Maricaulis maris: one gene and its partner. The protein of the gene in region 1 binds, or shares a complex with, the protein of each later gene. Links are inferred from orthologs where the notes say so. Each region holds a gene or a part of one and is shown on either strand. Other genes may lie near its edges.

The links.
Region 2: the proteins of ccmE (region 1) and AAA969_RS13910 are in contact, whole or in part, in a solved structure (PDB 8CE8), measured with the Escherichia coli proteins. The link is inferred for Maricaulis maris from one-to-one orthologs.

The regions. Positions count from the first base shown.
Region 1 is NZ_AP027270.1:1,816,660-1,828,650, forward strand. Bases 5,188-8,056 are described here. They hold ccmE (cytochrome c maturation protein CcmE), read right to left. Parts: upstream 6,928-8,056; coding sequence 6,448-6,927; downstream 5,188-6,447. Other genes in these bases: AAA969_RS08515 (bifunctional alpha/beta hydrolase/OsmC family protein), read right to left, coding at 5,188-6,307; AAA969_RS08525 (DUF938 domain-containing protein), read right to left, coding at 6,927-7,598; AAA969_RS08530 (hypothetical protein), read right to left, coding at 7,657-8,056. Outside these bases: AAA969_RS08495 (bifunctional [glutamine synthetase] adenylyltransferase/[glutamine synthetase]-adenylyl-L-tyrosine phosphorylase), read right to left, coding at 1-1,267; AAA969_RS08500 (sensor histidine kinase), read right to left, coding at 1,333-2,769; AAA969_RS08505 (response regulator transcription factor), read right to left, coding at 2,776-3,447; AAA969_RS08510 (Do family serine endopeptidase), read right to left, coding at 3,465-4,976; more of AAA969_RS08515, read right to left, coding at 5,078-5,187; more of AAA969_RS08530, read right to left, coding at 8,057-8,952; AAA969_RS08535 (sensor histidine kinase), read right to left, coding at 9,079-10,464; AAA969_RS08540 (response regulator transcription factor), read right to left, coding at 10,461-11,138; AAA969_RS08545 (PepSY domain-containing protein), read right to left, coding at 11,148-11,489; AAA969_RS08550 (J domain-containing protein), read right to left, coding at 11,557-11,991. UniProt on the Escherichia coli protein: Heme chaperone required for the biogenesis of c-type cytochromes. Transiently binds heme delivered by CcmC and transfers the heme to apo-cytochromes in a process facilitated by CcmF and CcmH.
Region 2 is NZ_AP027270.1:2,915,863-2,927,922, reverse strand. The notes cover bases 4,739-7,676. They hold AAA969_RS13910 (heme exporter protein CcmB), read left to right. Parts: upstream 4,739-5,842; coding sequence 5,843-6,511; downstream 6,512-7,676. Other genes in these bases: ccmC (heme ABC transporter permease CcmC), read left to right, coding at 7,331-7,676; AAA969_RS13905 (cupin domain-containing protein), read left to right, coding at 6,586-7,275; ccmA (heme ABC exporter ATP-binding protein CcmA), read left to right, coding at 5,193-5,846; acnA (aconitate hydratase AcnA), read right to left, coding at 4,739-5,031. In the rest of the region: AAA969_RS13935 (ActS/PrrB/RegB family redox-sensitive histidine kinase), read left to right, coding at 1-946; AAA969_RS13930 (ActR/PrrA/RegA family redox response regulator transcription factor), read left to right, coding at 984-1,535; AAA969_RS13925 (DUF1223 domain-containing protein), read right to left, coding at 1,532-2,278; more of acnA, read right to left, coding at 2,356-4,738; more of ccmC, read left to right, coding at 7,677-8,080; heme exporter protein CcmD, read left to right, coding at 8,077-8,232; AAA969_RS13890 (thiol:disulfide interchange protein), read left to right, coding at 8,232-8,738; AAA969_RS13885 (MarR family winged helix-turn-helix transcriptional regulator), read right to left, coding at 8,735-9,340; AAA969_RS13880 (inner membrane-spanning protein YciB), read right to left, coding at 9,426-10,073; AAA969_RS13875 (EamA family transporter), read right to left, coding at 10,094-10,942; signal recognition particle-docking protein FtsY, read right to left, coding at 10,946-11,875; tRNA (N(6)-L-threonylcarbamoyladenosine(37)-C(2))-methylthiotransferase MtaB, read right to left, coding at 11,872-12,060. UniProt on the Escherichia coli protein: Required for the export of heme to the periplasm for the biogenesis of c-type cytochromes.

The DNA of each region.
Region 1 (11,991 bases):
GATCGGCACGGGCCGCGGCATCCAGCGGTATGGTCTGGCTGGGCTCGTCCTGGCGCATCTGGATCCGGTGCTCCCAGCTGCGCAGGGCACAATAGTCGGCGGTCAGTGAGGCGTGGACGCTGGCCTCCACCGCGCCGACATGCTCCAGCGCCTGCAAGGCATCAAGGGTACCCGGGACCCGTACCCGTTCATCACGGCCGCCAAAGACGAGCTGCGGGATCTGGGCGTAGAATTCGATCTCGCGGATACCGCCGCGCCCGAGCTTGAGGTCATGCCCGGCCGGGCGGATCTCGGCCCGGCGACCGACGGTCTGGATCTGTCGGGCCAGCCCGCGGATATCGTCAATCGCCGCATAGTCCAGCGACCGCCGCCAGATGAAGGGCTGCATGAAGCCGAGGAAACGCGCGGCAGCCGCCGTGTCGCCGGCACTGGCCCGAGCCTTGATCCAGGCCGCGCGCTCCCAGGTCTGCCCCATGCCTTCGTAATAGTTCAGCGCTGCGTCGGTCGAGATAATGACCGGGGTCGCGCCCGGATCGGGCCGCAGGCGCAGATCAACGCGAAAGACATAGCCATCCGCGGTCACGTCCTGCAGCGACTTCACCACCGACTGGATCAGTCGCGGCAGGCGCTTTCGGGGCTCCTCGGTCTCGGGCAGCAACAGGGTTTCGGCGTCATAGACGGCGATCAGGTCGATATCGGAGGAGTAATTGAGATCACCCGTCCCCATCTTGCCCAGCGCAAGGATGATCACACCCGGGATCGGATTGTCCGGATCGGTGACGGGATGGGCCTTGCCCTGCCCGGCCAGAAAACGGACATGGGCGTGCAGCGCCGCCTGCAGGGCGGCATCGGCGACCCGGGTCATCGCCGCCGTGACAGCGCGGACATCCCAGACGCCGGCGAGGTCAGCGAGCGCGGTGACGAGATGGGCGTCACTCTTCGCCTCACGCAAAGCGGTATCGAGCGCTGCCGCATCCGGGGCCCCCGCTCCGGCGATCCGAAGATTGTCGATCGCCATCGCAATCAGACGGTCCGGCGTCTCGATGAGACAGGCTTGCAGGGTATCGGGCCGACGCTGGGACAGACGCGCGAGATAGGGAGCGGCCGCGAAGACCGTGTCGAGAAAGCCGGCGACCGGGCCGAGACTCGCCCGGACCGCATCCGGCAGGGATGCCAGCACATGGGCGGCCGCGCCGGGCTGGCGCCCCGGGAGGGGCGCGGTTCCGGCAGGAAGGGTCGGGGTCAGTGGCTGCGCGGGATCTGTCATGTCGACAAACTGGTCTGATCCGGCCCGGACGGGAAGCCGCGCACGCGCAAAATCCGGTCGTTGCCTCAGTCAGGCTTGGCCGGCGCCTTGGGAAAGCACAGCGAGGCGCGCAGGCCGGGGCCGTGTCCGCCCTCGACCACGCCTGGCCCTTCGGTCAGCTCGAACTGGCCGTTATGGACATCGACGATGGCCTGGACGAGCGACAGTCCGAGCCCGGAGCCCGGCTTGGTGCGGGAATTGTCCAGCCGGACGAAACGCTGGGTCACACGCTCGCGATCCGTGTCAGGGATGCCCGGGCCGGTATCGGTTACCGAGAACTCGATCTTGCCCTCGCCCGTTTCGCGCAAGCGCAGGGTCACCGCGCCGCCGGACGGCGTGTACTTGACCGCATTGTCGAGGATGTTGGCGAGAGCCTGGGAGAGCAGGCCGCGATCACCGAGCATTGTCAGACCGGACTGGATCTCGCTGGCGAAGGCCAGGCCCTCATCCTCGCACACCGGCTCATAGAGCTCGGCCAGATCAGCCGCGATGTCAGCGGGATCGAGGCGCCCGATCGAGGCCCGGCTCTCACCGGCCTCGAGCCGGGACAGCGACAGGATCGCGTTGAAAATGCCCAGGAGCTCGTCGGTATCGGCGACTGCCCGTTCCAGGGCCTGCTCGCGGGAGGCGCGATCACCATCCTCGCGCAGGGCTTCGTCGAGCCGGTTGCGCATACGGGTGAGCGGCGTGCGCAGGTCATGGGCGATACTATCGCCGGTATGACGCATGCGATGCATCAGCGCCTCGACCCGGTCGAGCATGTTGTTGAAGTTTTCCGACAGCTCGTCGAGCTCGTCGCCGGTGAAATTTCGCGGCGCCCGTGGTTGCAGGTCGCCGGCCTTCACGCGCCGGGCCACCGTGTTGATGCGGTCGAGACGGCGTACGAAGCGGCGACTGACGAAAATGCCCGCCGCCACACCCAGCGCCAGCGCCAGCGCCGAGGCCGCAAGGATGGTATTGAGCATGCGCGAGACGAGGCGCGTTTCCTCGTCGACATCGAGGCCGACATAAAGACGATAGCCCGAGGGCAGATCGATGATACGACCGCGCGCGGTGCGGTCATCCTTGCCGTCGGCGTCGTCGCGGTCGCCGGCAGCGGGCCGGCGATAGGTGAACTGGACGCGGCCCTCATCATCGGGCTGCACGTCCGGCAAATAGGTCAGGTTCCCGGACAGGCTGCGCCCGGTCGGGTGGACCAGCAGATAAAGGTAGTCCGCGCCGCCGCCGACCGTGCGTTCGAGAATGTAACGATTGACGGTGCGGATGCCGCCAGCCTGAAAACTGGCGTCGAGCGCCTCGACTTCCTCATTGATTGCCGAGTCGGCCCGGCGCAGCACCATGCCGGCCGAGGCCGCATAGACGAAGCCCAGCGTCACGAAGCTCGACAAGGCGAACAGGGCCGCCGACAGAAGCGTCTGCCGGAAGGCCGTTGTTCTCAGGAAGGCAGCCCCACGCGCCTGCATGCCCGATCAGGCCTGCAGGCGGTAACCGGCCCCGCGCACCGTGTGCAGCAGCGAGCGCGGGAAGGGTTTGTCGATCTTCGAGCGCAGGCGGGAGATATGCACGTCGATTACATTGGTCTGGGGGTCGAAATGATAGTCCCAGACCTTTTCCAGCAGCATGGTGCGGGTCACGACCTGGCCGGAATGCTTCATGAGGAATTCCAGCAGGCGGAATTCGCGCGGCTGAAGCAGGATGTCCTCGCCCTCGCGCACGACGGTGCGGGCGAGCAGGTCCATCTCCAGATCACCGACCACCAGCTTGGTGCGAACCGTGTCCGGATCGCGGCGGCGGGCCAGCGCTTCAACGCGGGCCAGCAGCTCGGCAAAGGCATAGGGCTTGACCAGATAGTCATCACCACCGGCCTTCAGGCCCTCGACGCGGTCATCGACCTCGCCAAGGGCGGAGAGAATGAGGACCGGGGTGCGATCATCATCACCGCGCAGCGCGGCGACCATCGACAGGCCATCCATGCGCGGCATCATGCGGTCGACGACCAGCACGTCGTATTCCGCTGCACGGGCCATTTCCAGACCTTCTTCGCCGTCGCCGGCATGATCGGCCACATGCCCGCTTTCGCGGAGGCCCTTGCGGATATAGCTGGCCGCTTCGCGGTCGTCTTCAACGATCAGAATACGCACCCCGATCTCCTCTTTCTCTAGTCGGCAGAGCCGAGTTGCAGAGCGACATAGCGTTGACCGCCCCGTCCCTCGACCAGCAGCAGAATGGCGCTGCGACCGTCTTCGCGAGCCTCGTCCGCAATGCTGCGGAGTTGCTCGGCACTGGTCACCGCATTACCGCCGGCTTCCAGGATGACATCACCGGTCTGGACCCCCTTGCGGGCGGCCTCGCTGCCGGGTTCAAGTTCGTCGACCACGACACCCTGGACGTTCGGCCCCAGACCGCGGACCTCGCGGTCCTCGTCAGCCAGAGGCGCCAGGGACATGCCGAACACCGCGGTCCGGACCGGCGCCTGGTCGACACTGCTCATGTTGGCCAGTTGCTGCTCGCCCGGGCGATCACCGAGGGTCGCGCGGATGGTACGCTCACGCCCGTCCCGCAGAACCAGGAAGCGGACATCGTCACCGGCCGCGACATTGCCGACGCGGCGGGTCAGATCGCGGGAACCGTCAACCGTCTCGCCGTCGATCTCGAGCACGACATCCTCGCGTTCGAAACCGGCCTGGTCGGCCGGACCGCCCTCGACAATGGAGCTGATGATGGCGCCGCGCGGCTCGTCGAGACCGAGTGCCTCGGCAATATCCTCTGTGACGTTCTGGATCGACACGCCGAGCCAGCCGCGAGCGACGCGGCCGTCATCGCGCAGGTCGGCGACGATGCGCGCGGCGATGTCGGAGGGAATGGCAAAGCCGATGCCGACATTGCCGCCGGTCGGCGAGAAGATCTGCGAGTTCACGCCGATCACATTGCCCGCCAGGTCGAAGGTCGGACCGCCGGAATTGCCGCGGTTGATCGGGGCGTCGACCTGGATGAAGTCGTTATAGGTGGAGTTGCCGATCGGGCGGCCGATGGCCGAGATGATGCCGGCGGTCGCGGTGCCGCCAAGGCCGAACGGATTGCCGACGGCCACGACCCAGTCCCCGACGCGGTAATGCGGCGTCTCTTCGAGACGAACGAAGGGGAAGTCGATATCCGCATCGACCTTCAGCAGGGCGAGATCGGTCTGCGGGTCGGTACCGATGATGCGGGCCGGGTATTCCTCGCCCTCGGACGTGCCGATGGTAATCTCGTCAGCGCCGGCGACCACGTGATTATTGGTGACGATATAGCCCTCGGCGGAGATGAAGAAGCCCGAACCGAGCGATTGTCGCGGCTGTGGTTGCGGACGCTGGCCACCGAACTGGCGCTCCATCCACTCGCGCATTTGCGGCGGCAGATTGTCGAGGTCCGGACCGCCTTCGCCGAGCGGCGATTCCGGGGTGGAGCTATTGACCTGTACGGTGACAACCGACGGGCTGACACTTTCGATGAGATCGGCAAAGGACATCGGCGCGCCAGCCGGTATGGCGGCGGACAACCGGTGTTCGTCTGCCGACTGGAAGGCGTGAGCCTCTCCCATCGAACGATCCAGAAGAGTTCCTGCGGCCAGTGCGGAGAGCACCAGGAGCGAGACACCGCCGAGGCGGCGCATGCGATCAACCGAAATCATGAGTATCGACGACCTTTCCGTTGCGATTGGAGGGACAGGATCACGTCCGGCGATTAAACCCGGCGTGACGCAAACATTACAATAACATTACAAACGGTAACTTACCCGTCATCTTTCAGGCGGGTCCGGATCACCACCGGGCTGTTCAGGGTCCGATGCACCGGACACTTGTCGGCGATCTCCAGCAGGCGCGCGCGCTGGGCCTCATCAAGGGCGCCTTCGAGCACGATCTCGCGCTCGAAAATGTCGACATTGCGTTCCTGCCCGTCGAGGCAGGCCTCGCAATCCTCCGCATGTCCCTTGCTGTGGGCGGTCCGGACCGTGACCCGGTCGAGCGGCAGGGACTTGCGGGTGGCATACATGCGCAGTGTCATGGACGTGCAGGCGCCCAGCGCGGCGCTGAGATAGCCATAGGGCGACGGGCCGGCATCGAAGCCGCCGACCGAGACCGGCTCGTCGGCGACCAGGACATGATCGCCGTCGACGACGTGATTCTCGAATGGACCCCGACGGGTCTCGCGGACGATCACCGCGCCATCGCGGTCCGCCTGCGGCACAGCCGGTCCGGGGCTCAGCACATAGCGCGCGGCCCAGCTGGCGATAACATCGGCGGCATAGAGCGCGTCGCGCTCGCCGCGCAGCAAATGATCAGCATCATCCAGGCTGACAAAGCTCTTGGGATGCTTCGCCGCCACAAAGAGCCGCGAGGCGTTATCGATCCCGACCACCTGGTCGACCGGCGAATGCAGGATCAGCAAGGGGCTGCGCAATTCCGCCGCGGCCTCCTCGAGCGCATGACCGGCGATATCGTCGAGGAATTGCTTCGTGATGGTGAAGGAGCGCCCCGACAGTGACACCTCGGCCCGTCCGTCACGCTTGATGGCGTCGACCATCTCGGCGAACTGGTGAGTGACGTGATTGGCGTCGGCCGGCGCCCCGATCGTCGCCACAGCCTTGACCGAGGGCAGGTCACCGGCCGCCGCGATAACGGCAGCGCCGCCCAGCGAATGGCCGACCAGCAGGGCGGGCGCACCATGCTCGGCGTCCATGTAGCGCGCCGCGGCGAGCAGGTCCTGGATGTTGGACGAGAAGTTGGTGTTGGCGAAATCACCCTCGGACTGGCCCAGCCCTGTGAAGTCGAAACGCAGGACCGCAAAGCCTGCCGCGGTCAGGCGCCGCGCGATACGGCTCGCGGCGAGGATGTCCTTGCTGCACGAGAAGCAGTGCGCGAACAGCGCGTATGCCGCAGGCGGTCCGTCCGGAAGCTCGAGCTTCGCAGCCAGGGTCTCGCCAAGGGCCCCGGTAAACTCAACGCGCTCTGATCGGGCCATGCTCTGTCTCCATTTGCTGCCTCACAGGTAAGAGCTTCAAACGCAGACGCAATCCACAGTGTTGGGATGGGCCCGTTATTGAGAAGGCCTGGTCAGGCACGCCCGTGAAACAGGGCCATCGCAACCATACGGCCGGGGGCTCAGCGGCTTTCCGGTTCGACGGCCGGCTCTGCGGCCGGGCCCTCGCCCTCACCCTGCCAGACGCCGGCTTCGCGCAAAGCCTGAGCGACTTCCGGCGGCATGTAGGTCTCGTCGTGCTTGGCCAGCACGGTCCGCGCCTGGAAGACGCCGTCCCCGGCGAATTGCCCCTCGACGATCACCCCCTGCCCTTCGCGGAAGAGATCCGGCAGCAGGCCGGAATAGACAACGCTGACCTCCCGGGCCCGGTCGGTGATCACGAAGCGCGTAGCGCCCGCCTCGTCCTCACCCACGGATTCCTCGAGAACCAGGCCGCCGACCCGGATCCGGGCCTCGGTACCGGGGTGTTCGGCGGCGATCTCGCTCGGCGAATAGAAGAAGACGACCGCGCTGCGAAGCGCTGTCAGGCCCAGCGCCACGGCGGCAACAAGAACAATGGCGGCCGCACCAATGGTGGCCAGACGGCGATTGCGATGGCGCATCAGCGGGTGCTCCCCGGGCGAGAGGATGAAGGCACGAAAACGAGCGAAAGATTATTGGCCGGCATCTCGACCCGGGCGTCAAGCACGAGACCCTGACCGGCAAACAGGGCGATGACGGCTTCGAGATCGCGGACGCCCCAGGCCGGATTGCGCGATTTCAGCGAGGCATCGAATTGCAAATTGGAGGGCGCCGTCGCCTTGCCGAGCTTGTAGGGGCCGTAAAGCACCACCACGCCACCCGGTCGAAGCTTGCGGGCGGCCAGCGACACCAGCGCCTCCGCCACGGCCCAGGGCGCGATGTGGATGACATTCATGCAGACCAGCGCATCGAAACCGTCGATCACCTCGACGGTCTCGGGACGCAGGAGATCGATCTCGAGCGGGGCACGGATAGCGCCGGACGCCTCGCTGGCCCAGGCCGCCTGGCTGGCGCGGGCCTCGCGATCGGGATCGCTGGGCTGCCAGGTGATATCGGGCCGCAGATGACAGGCGGCGACGGCATGCTCGCCGGTTCCCGAGCCGATCTCCAGCACCTCGGCCTGGTCCGGCAGCACGCGCGAGAGAACGTTCGCGATCACGTCGCGGTTGCGCGCAGCACTCGGCGAATGCAGGCGATCATGCAAGGCCGTTCGGCTTTCCAGGGCGGTCGGGGTCGGATCGGTCTGGTTCATGGTCTCCGCGTACGTTGCCCGGCGCCCGGATGCAAGACAGACGGCGCGGCGCGGGACGCTATGCCGCGGCCGCGGCAGCACCGCGGCGGCGCAGGAGCGCAGCCGCCGTGTCGAGGCCGGCCGAGTCCATCAGGCGAACCGTGATGTCCAGCCCGTCCTGGGCGGTCGTCCGGTTCTGGCCTTCGCTGCCGACGATCAGGTCGACCAGCATGTCGCCGGCTTCCTGCATCCGTTTTTCAGCCGCGTCGGCGATCCGCTTCTGGGTCGAGGCGATTGCCGCTGCAGTGGCATGTTTGCGACAGCGACTGAGGAAATAGAGCAGGCCCTCGGCCTTGTCGATCGCGGCCGTGTTCGGGATCTGGGCCGGGATCACGCGGCCGCTGCGGCCCCGGCGCGGCTCCGGCAGGCCTGAATCGAGGGCCAGCGGCACCTTGGCCAGGATCTTCTCGACATTGGTCGACGCCTCGGCCCGCAAGCCGAACAGCGACCGGCCCCACCGGCCATCCTTGCGGATGCCGAATTCGGCCGTCATTCCGGTCGAGAAGGCGACGAATCGGTCAAATACCAGGGCGCAGGCCTTTGCTTCCTCGAGGGTCTGGGGCGGTTGTTTCAGGCGCGCGGCAAAGAAACCGGTATCGTCCAGCACGGCGTCGCCGACGGCCGCAATCTCGGTCTTCTGCACCACCAGATCGTCATCGCGCCGGCCGATCCGTTTGATGACGCGGAAGATCTGCCAGGGACAATCCAGCCGGCCCATGGTCAGGAGCAGGATCCACAGCGCCGCCTCGGGATTGGTTTCCAGCATCTCCTCGTGAAGCCGCATGACGGTCAGGGAGAGATCATCGTCGAAATCCTCGATCTTGAGCGGTAGCTCACCCATCGCCCGCGCCAGGTCTTCGCAATTGCTAAAGAGGGTGATCGCAACAGCCAGCATCGTCCGCCCATCGGAGCCGAAGCGCTTCAGGAGAGCCGTCATGTCCTTGGGAACCCGGTCCGCCTTGTGCACGGCATCAGCCAGGGCAGCTCCGGCCTGGCGGCGATAGTCGAACCAGATCGGGTCCGTCTCCGGCCGCTTGCACTTCTTGGCGGCCTCGACCATGCCCGGCGCAAGCTCACGGGCCATCCAGCCCCAGATCTTCGACAGGTCCTCGCTCGAAAACCGGAAGCGCGAAGGCGGCACAAGGGCGGAATCGCCAACCAGGGGCCGCAAGGGAGACAGGATGTAGGCCTTCGCAAGATCACCTGCGGGTGTCTGCATCGCCTCGTCCAGCTCGGCAAAAATGCCGCTTAGCGCGGCCGATGACTTGTCCTGGGCCGCCGCAGCCTTCGTCGTCGCCCGCAATCTCGCGCGCATGTGCTCGGGCATGGTGCGCCAAAGCGCTTCAAGCTTTGCCCGCTGAGAAGGTGACAGTTTTGTCATGGCCGAGGATACACAGTTTCTTGCCCACCCTAGTCTTCGACGACTTCGGTTAATGAGCGCTTAGCGACCAGTTGCGGGAAGAGAAATACAGGCAGCAAGGCCGCCGAGTTCTGATCTCGACAAGCTGAGTTCTCCGCCATAGGCCTTGGCCAGGTCCGACACAATTGCCAGACCCAGACCTGAACCGGGTGCCTGCTCATCGAGGCGTACACCGCGCTGAAGCGCCGAGGCGCACTCATCCTCGGTGAGCCCGGGTCCGTCATCCTCGATTGTCACGGCCAACTCGCGCGGCGCCGTTCTCCCGGCCGTGACATGGACCAGGCCGCCGGACCATTTGCAGGCATTGTCCATGAGATTGCCGATCATTTCCTCAAGGTCCTGACGCTCGCCCTTGAAGTTCAGCTCCGCCTCGACCTCGGTTGTGATGCGGATACCGCGAGCCCGGTTGATCTTCTCCAGCGTCCGGGCGAGATCCCCCACGGTTGCACCGAGGGGCGTGCGCGCGCCCAGCGCCTTCGCATGGGCCGCGGCGCGCGCGCGTCGCAAATGGTGCTCGACCTGCTCGGTCATCACCCCGGTCTGTCGCTGGACCAGGCTCGCCAGCTCGCCCTCCGACGCCCGCGCCTCATTGGTCAGGACCGCAATCGGCGTCTTGAGCGCGTGCGCCAGATTGCCGACATGGGTCCGCGAACGCTCAACCAGTTCGCGCGAATGGTCGAGCATGGCGTTGAGTTCGTCCGCGAGTGGCTGGAGCTCGACCGGAAACTCGCCATCGACCCGGTCCGTATTGCCTTCTCGCACCTCCGCCACGCTGTCGCGCATGCGCAGGACGGGCGCCAGACCGATCCGGACCTGGAAGAAAACGCCGGCGGCAATGGCGGTGGCAAAGCCGAGAAACATGATGGCCGAGGTGATCGCGAAATTGCGCACCTCGCGGTCGGCCGGTTCGCGATCCTCGGCCGCCATCATGATCACCATCTCGGCGCGCGAGGGGAGTTGCACGGCTTGCGCGGTCAGTCGCAGCGGCTCGCCACTGGGGCCTTTGGTGTCAAAAGCCATCAGCTGACCGGGGCTGGCGAGCGCTGACTGCATCAACGGATCCGGCGGCGACAGGACCTCGTCCCAGAGCGAGCGCGAGACCACCAGTGACTGATGACCACCGCCCTCCATCTCCGGCCCGTCCATGATCTGCCAGTAGCGGCCGGAAAAGACGCGGTCATAAGCGGGGTCCGAGGGTCGCCGGGCGAGCGCGATACCACCGCCCGGATCGGTCTCGGCCGCCGCCACCAGCGCCTCGACAACGCTCGATAGACGGTCGTCCATCGTTCGCAGCACCGAGCGCTGATAGAGTGTTGTCAGGGCAACCGCGCCCAAAAGCAGGAGGACCAGCGCCCAGGCGGCGGCGCCGGCAAACAGTCTGAAGGCAAGGGATGCCCGGCGCTTCACGAAACCGGGCGTGCCACCGGGTCAACCAGCCGATAGCCCAGACCGCGAACGGTCTCGATCCGGTCGGTGCCGATCTTCTTGCGCAAGCGGCCGACAAAGACCTCGATCGTATTGCTGTCGCGGTCGAAATCCTGGTCATAGATATGCTCGACCAGCTCGGTGCGCGAGATCACGCGGTCCTGGTGGTGGGCGAGGTAGGACAGCATGCGGAATTCGTGTGAGGTCACCTTGACCGGCGCGCCGTCGATGAAGACCCGGGCGCCGCGGGTGTCGATGGACAGGCCGCCGCACTCGATCGTTGCCGTCGTATGCCCGGCCGCGCGGCGGGTCAGCGCGCGCATGCGGGCCAGCAATTCCTCGGTATGGAACGGCTTGGTGAGATAGTCGTCGGCGCCGGCATCAAAGCCGGCCACTTTTTCCGACCAGCGGTCGCGCGCCGTCAGGATCAGGACCGGGAAATCCCGGCCGGCCTGGCGCCAGCGTTCCAGCACGGTCACGCCGTCCATTTTCGGCAGGCCGAGATCAAGCACGACCACGTCATAGGGTTCGGTGTCCCCCATGAAGTGCCCGTCCTCGCCATCCACGGCGGAATCCACGGCATAGCCCGCATCTTCGAGGGCTCGACCAAGTTGCCGGTTCAGGTCCGGATCGTCTTCAACAACAAGCGCGCGCATGAATTCCCCCTATCGTTCGTAGAGTATCTGCCCGGTGCGGGCATCGGCAACCACATCGACGCGGCGACCATCACGGGTCAGGATCTTGATCACGTAGCGCGGCTGGGCGCCGCCCTCGAGCTCGGCATCGAGCACGTCGGCACCGGGATAGCGGCGACGCACCTCGCTGATGACGCGCAGGGCCGGCACCACATCACCCTGCCGCCGCGCATCGCGGGCTTCAGGCGCGGTGTAGCGATCCTGCAGGCTGGCATAGCCGGCAGGCTGGGCCGACGACGCAGGGCCGTCGGCCAGTGCGGGGGCCGCGAAAACGCTCAGGGCGCCGGCAAGGATCACAAGATGTCTCAACATGGCACTCACACTGACGCGTTCACCCTGAACCCGTTCTGAACAAGATACGACCAAAACATGACCGTCTTCACCGCAGCCCCTTGCGCGGGTCATAGCCTTCCGGCGGCGACCAGGTCTCGAGGAAGGCCTTGAGGGCCTCATCGCTCGCCGGCAGCGCCACCATCAGGCGGATCAGCTGGTCGCCGCGCTTGCCCTTGGCACCAGCAAACCCCTTGCCGCGCAAGCGCAGCAATGTGCCGGTGCTTGACCCGGGCGGAACGCGGACATCAACGGGGCCATCGATCGTCGGCGCGCGCACCTTGGCACCCAGTGTCGCTTCCTGGAGGCTGATCGGCAGTTCCAGCCGGACGTCATTGCCCTCGCGGGCAAAATACTTGTGTTCCGCTACGCGGATTTCGATCAGCGCGTCACCGGGCTGGCCGCCCGTGGCCGAAGGCTCGCCCTGGCCGCGCAGACGCAGGACCTGGCCGTCGCTCGCGCCCGACGGCACGGCAACGTCGAG
Region 2 (12,060 bases), 1.1 Mb from region 1 along the record:
CCTGCCGCCGCGCTGGGCCGGAGGCGTGGCGATCATTGCGATCGCCGGAACCGGTGCCATGTGGCTATGGAGCCTGCCGCTGCCCTGGTATGGCGGGGTCACACTCGATCTGCCGGGCATGTATGTCTTCGGCCTGCTGGTTGCGATCTTCATCGCTGTCGCCTTCACCGCCGTCTATTCCTGGCGGGTCAGTCAAGAGGGCAAGCGGATGGCGACGGCCCTGGCGGCGACCCAGAGCGTGCTGTCGCGCGAGCAGCGCTTGTCAGCTCTTGGCGCCTTGTCGGCCGCCGCCGCCCACGAGCTCGGAACACCGCTGGCGACGATCCAGCTCACGGCCAAGGAAATGCTCCGCGAAATCGAGGCCGGTACGCCCCTGAGCGAGGATGCCGAACTTCTGGTGACCCAGGCGCGTCGGTGCCGCGACATACTGAAGCGGCTGGGTGAGGTCCAGGAGGCCTCTGATGTCCGTCACGACCGGATCGAGTTCCTGGCCGCCCTCGAGGAAGCGAGCGCGCCGCTGCGGGGTTTGGGGCCGCTGGTGAATGTGGAACTGGCCGACCCGGCAGACGATGACCAGCCGGTGCTTCGGCGTATTCCGGAGCTGATCTACGGGATCGGAAATTTCGTCGAGAACTCCGTCGATTTCGCGGTCACCCGTGTTGTGGTGGAAGGACGATGGGATCGCAGCAATATCTATATCCGGGTGATCGATGATGGTCCGGGATTCAGCTCGGACATCCTCTCGAAGATCGGCGAGCCCTACGTCACCTCGCGGTCGGGAACGCCGGGTCAGGGCGGGCTCGGGCTGGGTGTCTTTATCGCCAAGACAATGATCGAGAAGACCGGCGGCGTGGTCCGGTTTGACAATGCCCCGGCACCGGGTGGGGCGATCGTGTCGATCCGCTGGCCGCGCAAACGGGTGGAGGCCCCGCCCTCCGTGAGCTAGATACTGAACGAGACCAAGAATTCGCGAGGACCGACGCGTGAGTGAGATCGAATACGAACTTCCCGAGGACAAGTCGCTGCTCATCCTGGACGATGATGCGCCCTTCCGGACGCGTCTCGGACGGGCGATGACCAGCCGGGGTTTCATTGTGTCTGCAGTGGCCACCGTTGAAGAGGCCAAGGAAGTGGCCAAGGCCAATCCGCCGGCCTTTGCCGTGCTTGACCTTCGGCTGCAGGACGGTGACGGGCTTGATGTGGTCAAGGCCCTGCACGCCTCGCGCGCAGATTGCCGGGTCGTCATGCTGACGGGCTATGGCAACATCGCGACAGCGGTTGCCGCCGTGAAGGCCGGGGCTGTGGATTACATGTCCAAACCTGCTGACGCGGACGACATCATCAAGGCCTTGCTGGCCCATCCCGAGGACAAGCCGGAACCGCCGGAAAACCCGATGTCGGCAGATCGCGTCCGCTGGGAGCATATCCAGCGCGTGTTCGAGCTGTGCGATCACAATGTCTCGGAGACGGCGCGCCGGCTGAACATGCACCGCCGTACCCTGCAACGCATTCTGGCCAAGCGCGCGCCGCGCTAGCGACCGGGGGTCTCGCTGGGGGCCACACGGGCATAGCCATAGACCGGGCCGCCATTGGCGCCCTGAACAATCGCGACTGTGGCGTATCGGCGGAAGCTCTCGCCGGTGAAGCTGGCCGGTCCGCCGGCCCAGTTGCCGAGATAGGTCAGGCTCTTGACCATGTTGTACTGGAGCATGTCGAGGCCGCTATTCTCGCCGGCCCGGACCTGGACCGTTGCCCAGCCCGGAGCATAGGCCACCAGCCAGACATCGAGTTCGGCCTCCGGCGCTTCGCCATCGAGGCCGACGCGGAAGGATCCGAACGGACCATCGCTGATGGTAATGACCGGGCTGTCCGGCATCGCGGTCAGGCGATCCTCGACCGCATGGGCGACTGCGTCCTGCTCCCAACCCGGCGCATCGGTGACGCCATCAACGACAAAATGTGGTGTGTAGAGACGCGGCACGCCGAGGCGCGGCAGATAAGTGCGCTGGCGCTGGACATATTCTGGCCGGGCATAGGTGTCGGTCCAGCCATACATGTCCCAATAGGACACCGCATAGGCGAGCACGAAGACGTTCTCGCGCTGGTCCAGTTCGCCCAGATACCGATTGGCTTCCGGGCACAGGCCGCAGCCCTGGCTGGTGAAGAGCTCGACCAGGACCGGGCGTTCGTCCGCGCCGGTCGACGCTTCGCCGGCTGAGGCAGCCGGCAGGGTGGTCACGCTGAAGGCCAGCGCCAGAAGGGGGGAGAGCCATTTCATGGCGTCCAGATAAGCATACCCGCCCGCATCATCCAATCAAATGGCCGTGACGCGGGCGGGAGCTTGAGGCTGGCTGACTAGGCCGCTGCGAGATTGCGCAGGACGTAGTGCAGGATGCCGCCGTGGCGGAAGTATTCCAGCTCATTCTCGGTATCGATCCGGGCGCGGGCCGGAGCAGTCTTGACCGTGCCGTCCGGGAAGGCGATCTCGATCGTCATCATGCCACGCGGCTCGAGGCTTTCGATGCCGCGAATGGTGACGATCTCGTCGCCGGTCATGCCCAGGGCTTCCCAGCTGCCACCATCCTCGAACTGCAGGGGCAGCACGCCCATGCCGATCAGGTTGGAGCGGTGGATACGCTCGAAGCTCTCGGCGATCACCGCCTTGACGCCCAGAAGACGGGTGCCCTTGGCGGCCCAGTCGCGCGAGGAGCCTGTGCCGTATTCCTTGCCACCGAACACCACGAGCGGGGTGCCTTCGGCCTGGTGCGCCATGCAGGCGTCGTAGATGTCGACCTGCTGGCCGTCCTTCAGCGTGTAGCCGCCTTCGACGCCATCGAGCATCTTGTTCTTGATGCGGATATTGGCGAACGTGCCGCGCATCATCACTTCGTGATTGCCGCGCCGCGAACCGTAGGAGTTGAACTCCAGAACCGGAACCTGGCGTTCCTGCAGGTAGCGACCGGCCGGGCTGTCGGCCTTGATCGAACCGGCCGGCGAGATGTGGTCGGTGGTGATCGAGTCGCCGAACAGGCCCATGATCTTGGCATTGACGACATCGCCCGGGCTTTCCGGGTCCATGGTCATGCCTTCGAAGTAGGGCGGGTTCTGGACATAGGTCGAGGTGTGGTCCCAGGCATAGGTCAGGCCGCCCGGCACTTCGATGCCACCCCAGGCGTCATCACCCTTGAAGACGTTGGCATAGCGCTTGGCAAACATGTCCGGGGTCACCGAGGTGCGAACCACTTCGGCGATCTCGGCCGAGCTCGGCCAGATGTCCTTCAGGTAGACGTCATTGCCGTCCTGGTCCTGGCCCAGCGGGTCGGTGACCAGATTGACCTTCATCGAGCCGGCCAGCGCATAGGCGACAACCAGCGGCGGCGAGGCGAGATAGTTGGCTCGCACGTCCGGCGAGATCCGGCCTTCAAAGTTGCGGTTGCCGGACAGAACCGAGGTCGCGACAAGGTCGTTTTCGTTGATCGTCTTCGAGATCGCCGGCGGCAGCGGACCGGAATTGCCGATACAGGTGGTGCAGCCATAGCCGACCAGGTCGAAGCCAAGGGCGTCGAGATCGTCGTTCAGGCCGGCCCGCAGCAGGTAATCGGTCACGACCTGGGAGCCCGGGGCCAGCGAGGTCTTCACCCAGGGCTTGGTCTTCAGGCCCTTGGCCACGGCATTGCGGGCCAGCAGGCCGGCGCCGAGCATGACTGACGGGTTGGAGGTGTTGGTGCAGGAGGTGATGGCCGCGATGGCGACGTCACCATTGGTGAAAGCGTAGTCCTCACCGGCGACCGGCGCCGACTTGTTGAGCTCGTCACCCTTGCCGTATTCGCTTTCCATGATGCGGGCGAAACCGGCAGCCGCGTTGGACAGTTCGATCCAGTCCTGCGGACGTTTCGGACCCGAGACGGCCGGAACGACTTCCGACATGTCGAGGTGGAGCGTGTCGGTGAAGACCGGGTCGGCATCGTAGTCCGGGCGGAACATGCCCTGGGCCTTGGAATAGGCTTCAACCAGAGCCACGCGCTTGTCGTCGCGGCCGGTGGCCTTGAGGTAGGCGAGCGTTTCGTTGTCGACCGGGAAGAAGCCGCAGGTGGCGCCGTATTCCGGTGCCATGTTGGCGATGGTGGCTTCGTCTTCGAGCGACAGGTGATCGAGGCCCGAGCCGTAGAATTCCACGAACTTGCCGACCACGCCGCGCTTGCGGAGCATTTCCACGACTTTCAGCACGAGGTCGGTTGCGGTTGCGCCCTCGGGCATCTTGCCGGTCAGCTCGAAGCCGACGACTTCCGGGATAAGCATGGAGACCGGCTGGCCCAGCATGGCGGCTTCGGCCTCGATGCCGCCGACGCCCCAGCCGAGAACGGCGAGGCCGTTGATCATGGTGGTGTGGCTGTCGGTGCCCACGCAGGTGTCCGGATAGGCGATGGTCTCGCCGTCTTCTTCCTTGGTCCAAACAGCCTGGGCGAGGTTTTCCAGATTGACCTGGTGGATGATACCGGTGCCCGGCGGGACCACGCGGAAATTGTCAAACGCCTTGGCGCCCCATTTCAGGAATTTGTAGCGCTCGCCATTGCGCTCGTACTCGCGCTCGACATTCTTGGCGAAGCTGTCGGCGTGTCCGAAATTGTCGACCATCACCGAGTGGTCGATCACGAGATCGACCGGGACCTGCGGATTGATACGATCCGGGTCGGCGCCCAGCTTGGTGGCGGCGTCGCGCATGGCAGCGAGGTCGACCACGGCCGGCACACCGGTAAAGTCCTGCATGACCACACGAGCCGGACGATAGGCGATTTCGTGGGTCGACTTGCGGGTCGTCAGCCATTCGGCCATCGCTTCGATGTCGGCTTTGGTGACGGTCTTGCCGTCTTCAAAGCGCAGCAGGTTTTCCAGCAGCACTTTCAGCGAGCCCGGAAGCCGGGAAACCCCGGCCAGCCCGTTCGCCTCGGCGACCTTCAGATCATAATAGGCATACGTTTCACCGGCAGCGGTGAGCGTACGTTTACAGGAAAAACTGTCGAGAGAGGCCATATGCGTCGTCCTCATGGGGTCAGGGGTAAAATACCCGGTGGGGAGGTCGGCCACGTTTTGCGGCCACATGTTTTGGCGGGTTTTAGCCGGACATTCGGTCTGCTGCAATGCGGCGTTACGTGCGTTGACGGATAGGCCCCTGTCGGGCGACATGCTGAGCCATGCCGACTGAAGCCGCAAAATTCCCCGCCATGCCCGCTTTTGCACCGGAACGGCTCGCTGTTGCCGGGCTGACGCTGTCGCGCGGCGGTCTGGTGCTGGTGCGTGATTTCAGCCTCGATCTGGTGCCGGGCGACGCGGTGCTGATGAGTGGTCCGAACGGAACCGGCAAGACAACGCTGATGCGAGCAATCGCCGGTTTTATCCGGCCCGACGCCGGAAACATCCGCATCGGTGACCAGGCGCCAGCCGTCGCGGCCGCCGACACGCTCGGCTGGCTCGGGCATGCGGACGGGCTCAAGCCGGGTGAAACGCCTCGTCAGGCCTTGCGGTTCTGGTCCGACATGGCCGGGCAGGGCCGCCAGCCAATCCTGCCGCTGATGCGGGCGATGGCCATCGAAAGCCTGATCGACCGACCCGCGGGCCGCCTCTCCCGGGGCCAGCAAAGACGGACGGCCCTGGTCCGGGTTGCCTTGTCCAACCGGCCGATCTGGCTGCTGGACGAGCCCGCCGGTCCGCTTGATGGCGGCGGTCGGGCGCGGCTGGCCGACCTCGTTTCCTGGCACCGCGCCCGCGGCGGCAGTGTTATAGCGGCGACGCACCAGACCCTCGACTGGCCCAACGCCAGACGGATCGATCTGGGGGCCCACCGATGAGTGCGCTGTCTGCCATTTTTGCCCGCGAAGCGCGTCTGGCCTGGGCCGGCGGCGGTGGCGCCGCCGGGCCGGCGGCCTTCTTCCTTGCAGCCATCACCCTCGCCCCCCTCGCCATCGGGCCGGCGGCTGATCTTCTGGCGGCAGTTGGTCCGGGGATCATGGGCTTTGCGGCCCTGCTCTCGGTGTTGCAATCCGCTGATCGTCTGTTCGGCGATGATCATGGTGACGGCACCGCCGAGCTTTACCTGCTCAGTGGCGTGACACCGTCCTGGCTGGTTCTGGCCAAGGTGATGGGGCAAGCGGCTGCTACCCTTTGGCCGTTACCCGTGATCGGATTGTTGGGAGCGCTGATGTACGGCGTCACAATCCTGCCCGCACTGGTCGGCGCTCTGGCGCTGTTGGCCGCGATCCCGGCGCTGTCCCTGATAGCCGGTTTCGCGGGCGCCCTAGCGGCGGGCATTCGGCGCAGCGGTCTTCTGATTGCGCTCATCGCGACGCCGATGATGGTGCCTGTCCTGATCTTCGCCGCCGGCGCCGGGCGTTCTGCCTTCGAGGGTGACGAGCGCGCGCTGGCCAATCTTCTGCTGACGCTGGCCGTTTCACTGGCAACTACGGCGCTGGCCCCGTTTGGCATTGCTGCTGCCCTGCGCAGCCGGCTTGGGTGACCCTGCCTTCTTGAACACGCGTGACACGGCCTTATCTCCGGGCCCGGACTGCCGTTACCAGAAGAGACCCAGCCATGGCGCTGCAAACCACTGACCCTGCGAACGAGATCCGCCTGAATGCCGATTTCAGCGAACGCGCCGTTGTGCGCCCGGAAGACTATGAGTGGGTGAGGTCGCCCGCGAGCGGAGTCGAGCGGATGATGCTGGATCGGATCGGCGGTGAAGTCGCCCGGGCCACCACCATCGTGCGTTTCGCCCCGAACTCGCGCTTCGACCCGCACGACCATCCGCTCGGCGAGGAGTTTCTGGTTCTGGAGGGGGTCTTCTCGGATGAGAGCGGGGACTATCCCGCCGGCAGCTATGTCCGCAATCCGCCTGGTAGCCGCCACCAGCCGCATACCGATCCGGGCTGCACCATCCTGGTCAAGTTGCGGCAGTTCGATCCGATGGACCTGGTCAGCAAAGTCATCGACACGAGATCCGCCCCGTTCCGGCCCGGCCTTGTGGACGGTCTATCGGTGCTTCCGCTCCATGAAGCTGGAACCGAGCATGTGGCGCTGGTCCGCTGGCAGCCGGGGACCCGGTTCAACCGGCATCGCCACTGGGGCGGTGAGGAGATCTTCGTGATCGAAGGCGTGTTCGAGGACGAGCATGGCCGCTATCCGGCCGGGAGCTGGCTCCGCAGCCCCCACATGAGCCAGCACACGCCGTTTTCGACCGAAGGCTGCCTGATCTGGGTCAAGACCGGGCATTTGCCGCAATAGGCTGCGACTATCCGGCAGTTGCGGGGCGCGAGCCATCAAGCTAAGTCCCGTTTCCATGCTGTCTTATTTTTCAAATCCGCAGCGCTTCGACCAGCTGGCCCGCACCTTGATCCCGATCTTTGGTGTGCTGACGCTCGGCTTGCTGGCTGTCGGAATTTGGCTGGCCTTCTTCGGGTCTCCGCCGGACTACCAGCAGGGTGAGACGGTCCGGATCATGTATGTCCACGTGCCTGCGGCATACATGGCGATGGCGCTGTATGCGGCGCTGGCGGTGGCGAGCTTTGTCTATTTCGTGTGGCGGCATGCCCTGGCCGATACCGCGGCCGAGGTCATCGCGCCGATCGGCGCCGCCTTTACCGTGCTGGCCTTGTTCACCGGTTCGCTCTGGGGCAAGCCGATGTGGGGGACCTGGTGGGAATGGGACGCGCGGATGACCTCCGTTCTCGTCCTGCTGCTGGTCTATCTCGGCTATATGGCGCTGCGCGCGGCGATCGAGGATGCCCAGCAGGCGGCCCGGACCGCGGCCATCCTCGGCATGGCCGGCATCATCAATCTGGTCATCGTGAAATTTTCTGTCGACTGGTGGTCGAGCCTGCATCAGCCGGCCTCGGTGATCCGCTTCGACGGGCCGACCATTCACCCCAGCCAGTTGTGGCCGCTGGCCATCATGGCGCTGGCCTACACCTTCCTCGCCGGCTGGCTGGTGCTGTACCGCTTGCGCAGCCAGGCGCTGCGACGGCGTGCCCGGACGCTTCAGCGCCAGCGGGAACAGGCGGCGCGCCGCAATGAGGATGCCGTCTCATGACCGAGTTCTTCGCGATGGGTGGCTATGCCGCCTATGTCTGGCCAACCTGGGCGGTGTCGGCGGCTGTTCTGGTTGCCCTGGTCGTCCATGCCCTGCTCGAGCGCCGCGCCGCTCGCGAGGCTCTGCGGCGTCTTGAAACGGACGAGGCCTGATGAGGTGGCTCCGGCTTGCCGCCTGGCTGGTCGTTATCGGGCTGGCTGGCGTGTTGGCCGTGCGTTTCGCGGGAGACCGGCCAGTGGAAGTCCGCGAGCCGCTGCCTGTCCTGACCATGGCCGAACTGGAAAACCGCGATCGCTTCGATCCCGGCTCCATCGAGGGTCCATGGCTGCTGAATGTCTGGGGCAGCTGGTGTGCCCCCTGTCATGCCGAGCATTCCACCTTGATGGCCTTGCGCAGCGAAGGCATCGCGATCTACGGCCTGAACTGGCGCGACACGCCGGAGGATGCGGAGCAGTTTCTTGACGAGCTCGGTGACCCGTTCGTCGCGGTCATGCAGGATGTCGACAACCAGTCCGTGATGGCGCTGGGGATCAGTGGGGCACCGGAGACGCTGGTGGTCAGCGACGGGCAGATCCTGGCTCGCTGGCCGGGTCCGCTGACAGTGGATGTCTTGCGTCAGACCATCTATCCCGCGCTGGAGCGGGCCGACCGCCGCTAGGCCGCCGTGTTTTCCCGGGTGTCCTTGCCGGCTTTCTTGGACTTTTTCTCGCCCTTCTTGGCCTTCGCCTTGGCTTTGTCCTTCGCCTTCTTCTTGGCCTTCTTCTTCTTCTCCTTGGCAACCAGCTTGGCCTGTTTGGCGGCTTCCTCACCTTTTTCCAGCGTCTCGGCGATGCGCCGGAGCGTTTCGATGAAGCTGGCGCGTTTGTTTTTCGGCAAGGCCGACAGGATGGCCTTGTCGGCATCCATGGCGCCGCGGGTTGCGGTTTCGTGCAGGGCGCGACCGCTCTCGGTCAGCTTGACCGCATTGGCGCGGGCGTCGTCGGCCAGCTTCTCGCGCTCCAGAAGCCCGTTCTTGACCATGCGGGCGACCAGCTCGGCGAGCGTGGAACGGTCGATCCCGGTTGTCTTGACGAGCTGGGTCTGGGTCAGCCCCTCTTCCTGGGCTGTCGCATGCAGGACGGCGAACTGACGCTGCGTCAGCTTGGCGCCGGCCATCGCCTTGGTGAAGCGCTCGGCCGCGAACTGCTGTGCCCTGTGCAGGAGGTGACCGGGCGATTCCGTCAGATGGAAGTTCTTGGTGTCGTGCTTGTCGTGCGGCATGACGCCCCCCGTCCCATTCGGGAATTCATCCTAGGGCGGATTTATAACGCGAGAATGACAAATGTCCGAGCACGGAATGCCGGGATCAGCTGTCCGCTGGGTCCGGCGACTTGGGCTGGTTTTTCAGGACAAGCGGCATTTGCGAAGCGGCGAAGAGAACCGACAAGACCATCACGCCGAGCTTGGCGTTGGACCAGAAGGCTTCGCTCAGTTCCAGCTCCGCAAACCAGCGCGCCGACACCGGCACGACGCTGTCGGTGATGTGACGCCACATCACCTCGTTGAGAAAGGCCAGGAACTGGAACCACAGGGCCCAGCGAATGGCCAGCAAGGTCCAGGCGCGGTCCGTCAGCTCGAAGATATGGCTGAAGAAGACCTTCCAGACATTCTGGCCAAGGGCGAGGCTGACCAGGATCAGATAGGACAGGAAGAGATTGATGATCGTGGGCTTGGCGTAGATGAAGATCGGATCCTGAAGAAAGATCCCCAGTGCGCCGAAGGCGAGCACGATGATCGTCGTGAAGACCAGCATCGGCGGGATGCGCTTCTCGATCCGGATCGACAGGACCAGCGCCACCGTTGCGGCGAGCATGTAGGCGCCGGTTCCGATATAGATGGCCTGATCACCCGCAAACATCCGCGCGACATTGTAGACCACGATCCAGACGCCGATCGGGCCGGCATCAATAAGAAGGCGTGAGCTCTGCTCTGACGTGTTCTGGGTCTGGGCCACGGGCGCCTCCTCGGTTGGGTCTACATCACCTGAAGCAATACGAGCCCGGCAGCAAGACAGATTGCCAGCCCGGTCCGGCGGGCTCCGAACGGCTCTTTCAAAACCAGTGCGGCGAGGATGGCGCCGAGGACGATGGAGAGTTCCCGCAAGGCGGCCATCGGTGCCACCGGTGCGTTGGCGTAGGCGTAGAGGGCAAGGCCATAGGTGGTCAGATTGAAGCCCATACACATCAGGGCGGGGCGTGTTTCCTGGCGGGCGATCACCATAAATTTCTTGCCGCGCCGAAGGATTGCCGTTGGCAATATGGTCACGCCGGAAAGCACGAAGAACCAGCCGAGATAGATGAAAAGTTGTCCCGAGGTGCGGACGCCGGCCGCGTCGATCACCGTATAGCTGGCGGTCATGCTGGCGGCGGCGAGGGCCAGCAGCATGAGTTTGAGCTTGGGCCGACCATCGCGCTCCGGCCAAGCGAATCCGATCAGCGCCGCCGTGGCGACACCCAGTCCGGCTATCTGCCCCAGCGAGACGGTCTCATGCAGGAAGACAAAGGCCGCAATCGCTGCCAGCGCAGGTGCGGCACCGCGCATGACCGGATAGGCCAGGTTCATCTCGCCTTCGTTGAAGGCGGCGACCAAGAGCATGTTGAAGGCCCAGATCACCACAGCGCCGGCCAGCAGGAAGCGCCAGACCTCCCAGGGCGGGATGGGCTGGAAGGCCAGCCAGGGCAGGATCAGAACGGCCAGAAACCCTTGCGTCAAACCGCGGAAGACCAGCTTGTCGTTGGCCTTCTTGGTCAAGAGGGTCATGATGGCATGCGCCAGGGCCGAGCCCAGCATGGCCAGCGTGGCAAGGCCGAGCGTCGTCTCCACGTGCTAGCTGTCCAGCCCGGCAAGTGCGCGCGAGAAGTCACGGGCCGAGAAGGGCTGGAGGTCAGCCTCACCTTCGCCAATGCCGATATAGTGGATCGGCAGCTGGAATTTCTCGGCGACCTGGACCAGGGCGCCGCCCTTGGCGGTCCCGTCCAGCTTGGTCATGACAACCCCGGTCACCGCAGAGGACTCCAGAAACGCCTGGGCTTGGGACACGGCGTTCGAACCGACGGTCCCGTCGAGAACCAGGACGACGTGATGCGGCGCATCCGGCATGCGTTTTTTGATGACCCGCACGACCTTGCGCAGCTCGTCCATCAGTTCGGCTTTGTTCTGCAGTCGGCCGGCGGTGTCGATCAGGACCACGTCATGGCCGTCGCGGGCGGCTTGGTCGATGGCATCGAAAGCCAGGCCGGCGGCGTCGGCGCCGATCTCCCGCTTGATCACCGGCGCCTTGGCGCGCTCGCCCCATATCGAGACCTGCTCGATGGCGGCGGCCCGGAAGGTATCGCCGGCGGCCAGGATCGGATTGCGGCCGTCGCGCTTCAGCTTGACGGCGATCTTGCCCAGCGTGGTGGTCTTGCCGGATCCGTTGACGCCCACGAAAAGCACCACTTGTGGCGTTGGCCCCGAGAGGTCGAGCGGACGCTCCAGCGGCTGCAGGGTTTCGGCGACAACCTCGGCCAGGGCTTCGCGGACCTCCTCGTCCGACACTTCCTTGTCGAACCGGTCGCGGGCCAGTCGTTCGGTGACGCGCAGGGCGGCGGCAGAACCGAGATCGGCCGCGATCAGAACATCTTCCAGCTCGTCGAGCGCCTCGCGGTCCAGCTTGCGCTTGGTGAAGATCGCGGTGACGCTCTCGCCCAGCTTGGACGAGGAGCGTTTCAGGCCTTGCGCCAGACGGGAAAAGAAGCCCGGTTTCTTGTCGCTCATCCGGTGATGACCCCCTTCAATTCACGCCCGTCATGCCCGGATATCGCGATATCGACAAGCGCACCGGGACGGGGGAAGTCGGCTTCGGCAATGCGGATGCCTGCAAAATTTCCGGCCCGGGCAAAGCCCGGCTTCTCGATCAGCGCGGCCTTCTCGATACCGATCATCCCGTCGAGATGATGGCT